DNA from 2 places in the Lactobacillus sp. wkB8 genome. Region 2 is predicted to be linked to the other one. Evidence: a T-box and tRNA genes for the amino acid it is inferred to sense, from the RefSeq annotation. Region 2 holds a T-box; the other holds one or more tRNA genes.
What was found. The T-box of region 2 lies ahead of leuS (leucine--tRNA ligase). A T-box ahead of a tRNA ligase gene usually reads a tRNA of that ligase, here a tRNA-Leu.

Region 1: it encodes a tRNA-Leu, which carries the amino acid that the T-box ahead of leuS (leucine--tRNA ligase) is inferred to sense. The anticodon was not compared.

The regions. Positions count from the first base shown of each region.
Region 1 covers NZ_CP009531.1:536,388-539,581, reverse strand. Annotated here, with positions in the region: gene pcrA (DNA helicase PcrA) at 1-608, opposite strand, end outside; gene LACWKB8_RS02700 (glycoside hydrolase family 73 protein) at 688-1,335, opposite strand; tRNA gene LACWKB8_RS02695 (tRNA-Leu) at 1,501-1,586, opposite strand; gene LACWKB8_RS02690 (ABC transporter ATP-binding protein) at 1,660-3,194, opposite strand, start outside.
Region 2 covers NZ_CP009531.1:1,294,699-1,297,892, reverse strand. Annotated here, with positions in the region: gene LACWKB8_RS06055 (tyrosine-protein phosphatase) at 1-299, shown strand, start outside; gene LACWKB8_RS06050 (cupin domain-containing protein) at 583-1,071, shown strand; gene LACWKB8_RS06045 (phosphatase PAP2 family protein) at 1,121-1,783, opposite strand; T-box leader at 1,840-2,032, shown strand; gene leuS (leucine--tRNA ligase) at 2,068-3,194, shown strand, end outside.

The DNA.
Region 1 (3,194 bases), 760 kb from region 2:
CTCTTGAATAAAACCAAAGTCTGCATAATCAAATCATCAAAATCCATAATTTGATCGTGCTTTAAGCGTCTCTGGTATTCCTGATATACCCTTGCAGTTATCTTTTCAAAAGGTGAAGCCGCACTAGCTGCATAGGCATCTGGCGTGAGCAAATCATTCTTCCCGTTAGAAATTGCCGCTAAGACTCTTCTAGGTTCATACATCTTCGGGTTAATATTTTGCTCTTTTTCAATGTGCTTAATCAACGTAAGCTGCTCTGCAGAATCAGCAATTGAAAAATTACCAGTATAGCCGATCTTTTCAGCATCCCGCCTTAAAATACGTACACAAAGAGCATGAAAAGTAGACATCCAAATGCTATCGGCACGGGCACCCAGTAATTTTTGTTCTCTTTGTCTCATTTCACTAGCCGCTTTATTAGTGAAAGTAATGGCTAAAATATTCCAGGGTGCAACCTCTTTTTCAGCAACCAAATAAGCAATTCGGCGAGTTAACACAGATGTTTTGCCAGAACCGGCGCCTGCAACAACTAATAATGGTCCTTCCGTAATCTTAACTGCCTTTTTTTGTTGTGGATTTAATCCTGTCAAAATTGATTCTGTGTTCATTCTGAATCCTTTCACCCCGAAAATTTATAACTATTCTATTGTACCAAAAATCATGACCATCTTTGGAGTTGATTGCACTCTATTTGTCAAAACGGTCAAGGTTGTATTCTTCAATTAATTTGATTAATTTATCAGCATAATTAGGGTCAGTGGCATAGCCATCTTTAACCAAAGCGCGTGCCTGTGCCCGATAATTTTTGGCAGCTAAAACATGGCTGTATTGGTTAGCATCCCAGCTGGTTCCTTTTTGAAACAGCCGCGCATGGGCCCTGATAGAAGCCTCATAAGAGTCATAAATTTGAAAGCGGGCTTTAACGATAATCCACTTACCCTTTTCAAATTCCTTAGTTTTTAAGACAGCCGAAGTATTGGGATTATTGCCCTTGACACCAAATAAATTATTATATTTTTGCGAAAGGTCACTCTTGCCATAATCGCTTTCAAGACAAGCTTGAGCTATTGTAATGCTGGGTAATAAATCAAAGGACTTATCAACTTCCTTGGCTATTGGTCCAATCTCCCTAATAAAAGCTTTATGTTGCCTGATTATTTTTTGTCTGGCTTCTTCGCGAGCAAGCTGCTCTTGTCTAATTTGCTCTGACTGAATTGCCTGACGACGATAATAGCGAAAAGCTGCAAACGCAACAATAAGTGCAAATAAAATAATAAACGTGCGGATAATGATCGCCGTGTTAGATAATTTTCTGCTTTTTCGTTTTCTCGCCATAGATTTTCCCTTGCTTTAAAAAATTCTCTTAATTAAGTATAACCTCTATTGGCTGTAAATTATGCAATGTAATTAATTTTTAAAATAAAAATAGTAAAAATTATATTTTCTTTGGTTCTTTAAATTAGGGCACAAAAAAAGGAGCTTCAGCTCCAATAAGTTTTATGCGGGCAAGAAGACTCGAACTTCCACGATCTAAAAACGATCACAAGATCCTTAGTCTTGCGCGTCTGCCATTCCGCCATGCCCGCAACACATTCAATACTATAACCCAAAATTAACTTTAACACAAGACTTTTCTTACTCATTTTAGCTAAAAATGGTTTAATTTACCATTTGCTCATTGACATACCGGGCATACAAGCTGTGATTTTGCATCAATTCATGGTGAGTACCGTGACCTGTTATTCTGCCATGCTCAACAAAATAAATTTGGTCGGCATTAACAATTGTAGCGAGCCTGTGAGCAATGACCAACGTGGTACGGTTGACCATCAATTTGTCAAGCGCCTGCTGTACTTTGCCCTCTGATTCTGAATCAAGGCTGGCAGTAGCTTCATCCAGCATCAATATTTTAGGATTTCTTAAAAAGGCACGGGCAATAGCTAAGCGCTGCTTTTGTCCACCTGATAGTTTAATTCCTCGCTCGCCAATTTCAGTTTCCATTTGGTCAGGAAATGCCCGCACAAAATGATCAGCATAAGCCAAAGCAAGTCCATGCCACAGCTCATCGTCAGTTAATTTTTGATTTAACCCATAAACCAAATTATCACGGATTGTTCCAGAAAATATTGCACTGTTTTGTGAAACATACCCTATTTGGTTACGCCAGTTAACCAAATCAATATCCTGAATATTTTGACCTGCAATAGTAAATTGACCGCCATCTGGTTGGTAGAAACGCTCTAATAAAGAAAAAATAGTAGATTTACCGCCGCCACTTGGTCCTACAAAAGCGATTACCGAGTTAGGTTTAGCAGTAAATGAAATTGACTGTAAAACCGGTTCACCTTTTTTGTAACTAAAACTAACTTTTTGAGCGGTGAGAGTTTTATTAGTTAAATCGCAAGTTTGGTGCGACAAATTTTGTTCAGGCTTAATCTTTAAAATTGCCTGAATACGTTCGGTTGATCCCAAAGCCTTTTGAATTTGAGAAAAGAAAGTCGCAAAATTGGCAACCGGTGCAATTACATTAAATAAATAAAGTAGAAAAGCCACTAATGAACCACTTGTTAATGAGCCTTGACCCACTCTGATAATGCCAAAAGCTAAAATACCAGCGAAGGCAGCCATCATCAAGGTCATGATAATTGGCTGCAAAACAGCTTCGACCCGCGCGTCAAGCACCCCGATGCCAAAGATTCTTTGTATCATTTTATTGCCCGCTTCTTGTTCGCATTCTTCACCATTACTGGATTTTATCAAACGGACTTCGGATAGTTTTTCACTGACAGCGCCATTAAATTCGGCGGTTGCTGATTGCAGCCTGCGTCCTAAACGCACCATTATGCGTCCCACTGGTAGTAAAATGATTACCACAACGGGCACGACCGTAAACATGAGTGTTGCCATTTGCCAATCCATGACTACCAAGATAATTAGTGAAAATAAAAGCTGAATAGCACCGGTAATAAAATTGGGAAATTGTGAGGCCAGTAAGTCTTTAATAATTCCCGTATCATTGACTAGGCGAGAACTGCTTTCACCGACTTTATTTTCATCAAAATAAGTCACTGGCAGTTTAAGCAAATGCTCCCAAAGGCGCTCACGCAAACTCTTAACTACGCTTTCGCCAAAATAACGCAAAATATAGCCGCCCAGAGTTCCCAGAATTAACTGCAAAACAAAAACAACGATAA
Region 2 (3,194 bases):
CAGCAGCTCTCATATTAAAAACTTTAGGAGTCAGTGATGAGGAAATTTATGCGGACTACCTTGAAACTATTCCGGCACGTAAACAAGAAAATCAAGAAATTTTAGACTACTTGCAAGATCATTTAACTAGTGCGCAGCTAGATGAGGTTGCGGTTGCACTAACCGTAAAAAAAGCTTATTTAGAAAGATATTTTGCTACTATCAAGCGCAACTTTGGCAATTTTGACAATTATCTTATGCAGGGACTGAATTTACCAGCTGATTTTAAAGATAAGATGCGCCAAATTTATTTAGTATAGGTCACAATTTTAAAAAGGTGCTCGGTGTAGTATTTAACTTTAAATAATTAATACATGAATGTAAAAATACTGGTAAAACTATAATTACTAAATCAAATACTTCTTCTTATTACAACTAAAAATTTATAAAATCTACATCATTAAAATGAATATTTAGGTAAAACTTTTACCAAGTTGATTTATGCTAATAAATTCAACTTAATAGCTGACTTTGCAGCTAAAATGCGCTAAATTTAGTTAGTATGATAATAAAACTACCAAGAATTTGAACAAAGGAGAAAAAATGCAACGCGACGAATATATCAAAAGTCTCAATCTTGAACCCCATCAAGAAGGTGGCTGGTTCAGACAAGTTTATGCCAGTGATAAGCAATTTTATGACGAAGATAGCAAGGGAGAACGCTTCTACTATACTTCAATTTATTTTTTACTTGATGATAAGAATTGCTCTCATTTTCACCGTTTAAATCATGATGAGATGTGGTATTATCACGATGGTCAGGCAATTACTATTCACTGCATTTCGCCTGAGGGCAAATATTATGCGGTTAAATTAGGAAAAAATGTTGCGCAAGGTGAATGTCTGCAATTTAAGGTGCCAAAATATACTATCTTTGCTTCGGAAGTGACCGAGCCTGACAGCTTTTGTCTAGTAAGCTGTGTTGTTTCTCCCGGCTTTGATTATCACGATTTTGAGCTGCTTAAAAAAGCAGATTTGTTAAAGAAGTATCCAGAATATAAAGACGTTATTGACCGTCTAGCTCAAGATTAATTTTGACTACAAAAAAAGTTCAAACTACTAAAAGTTTGAACTTTTTGTTTTAAACTAAACTGTTTTCTTGTGCGCGCATTTCTAAATAATAGTGATATAAGAAGGAGTAGCCGATTAGTAAGAATGCAATCCCTTCTAAAAAGCCGCCAACTACATCTGAAGGATAGTGTACGTGGCTGAAAATCCTTGTATATCCTATTAATATGGGAAAGCAAGCCCAAACAATGCATAACACAGTTTTAGCCGTTTTATTTTTTATTAATAAAATTGTTAAAACAATTAAAATTCCAAATAAAGTAGCACTGCCAACAGAATGTCCAGAAGGAAAACTATAACCGTGTGCTGCAACTAGATGATGTGTGAAAGGTCTGTGACGAGCAATTGCATGTTTGATAATCCAATTATAACCGTTGGCAGCAATCATCGTTCCGGCTGTAAAAAACGCATAGGCAAACTTTTTAAAAACTGCTAAGACGATTACCAGCAAAATGGTTTCGACCATAATCACATTCGTATTGCCCAGATTAGTAAAAACAGTAGCAAATTTGATAAGTATTGGATTATTGTTGCAGATAATATTGATTACAGTCCGGTCAAATTCATGAATAAACTGGTTTTCTGAAGCAACTAGAATTGCCCATGCAGCATATAAAATTAAGAATATGGTGGCGGGTATTATGGTATCTCTTTTTGTTTGAATTGTTTTGTTCAAAAACTTTCTCCCCTTGTTTTTTTTAGCATTTGTGGTAAATTATAATCATTATTGGTCAAAAAGGAAAGATCAGGAATTAGTAGTAATTTTGTTTTTCTATAGAGAAGAGTCGGTTGGTGCAAGACTTGAAAAACAAGTTATGAACTGAGCCTGAAGACAAGTCTATCGTTTGCTATCCGCGTTAAGGGGCGTGAGTGTCACACTTTTTAGTGTGGAACTTAGGTGGTACCGCGATTATTCGTCCTATGAATTGTTTCATAGGGCTTTTTTTATGAGGTAAAAATATGTACAATCACAAAGTCGTTGAAAAAAAGTGGCAGGATTATTGGGAAAAAAATCAAACATTTAAAACTGGCACTGATTCTAAAAAGAAAAATTATTATGTTCTAGACATGTTTCCTTTTCCATCTGGCAAAGGGTTGCATGTTGGACACCCTGAAGGGTACACAGCAACTGACATTGTTGCACGGATGAAACGCAGTCAGGGCTATAATGTTCTTCACCCAATGGGGTGGGATGCGTTTGGTCTGCCAACTGAGCAGTATGCGCTGCAGACTGGTCAGGATCCAGCTGTTGTTACTAAGGAAAATATTGCTAATTTCAAAAGACAACTTAATAAATTGGGTTTTTCTTACGATTGGAATAGAGAACTGGCAACCTGCGATCCCAAATACTACAAGTGGACGCAATGGACATTTGAACAAATGTACAAAAACGGCCTGGCTTATGAAGCAGAAGCGCCAGTTAATTGGTCACCTGATTTAGGCACCGTTGTCGCTAATGAAGATATAGTAGACGGTAAGACTGAACGTGGCGGTTACCCGATATATCGTCGTAATATGAAACAGTGGATGCTTAGAATTACCAAATATGCTGATCGGCTGCTAGCAGGTTTAGACAATCTTGATTGGCCAGAAAACATTAAGGAGATGCAAAGAAACTGGATTGGCCGCTCGGTAGGTGCCCAAATCACTTTTAAAGTTAAAGATTCTACAGAGACCTTTGATGTTTTCAGTACGCGTCCAGACACTCTCTTTGGTGCAACTTATGCAGTTTTAGCACCTGAAAATAAGTTAGTCCAAAAAATTATGACTGCTGGTCATAAAGATGAAGTTAACGCTTATATTAAACAAATTGAATCTAAGTCCGACCTTGAAAGAACAGATTTAAATAAAACCAAAACCGGTGTGTTCACTGGGGCTTATGCAATTAATCCAGTAAATAACGAAGAAATTCCAATTTGGATTGCTGACTATGTTCTTGCCAGCTATGGTACGGGTGCGGTAATGGCTGTACCGGCCCATGATACGCGTGATTATGAGTTCGCTCGGAAATTCAATTTGCCTATTAAGGCTGTAATTAAGGGTGGAGACATTGCTCAAGAAGCATATACCGGAGAAGGTCCTCACAT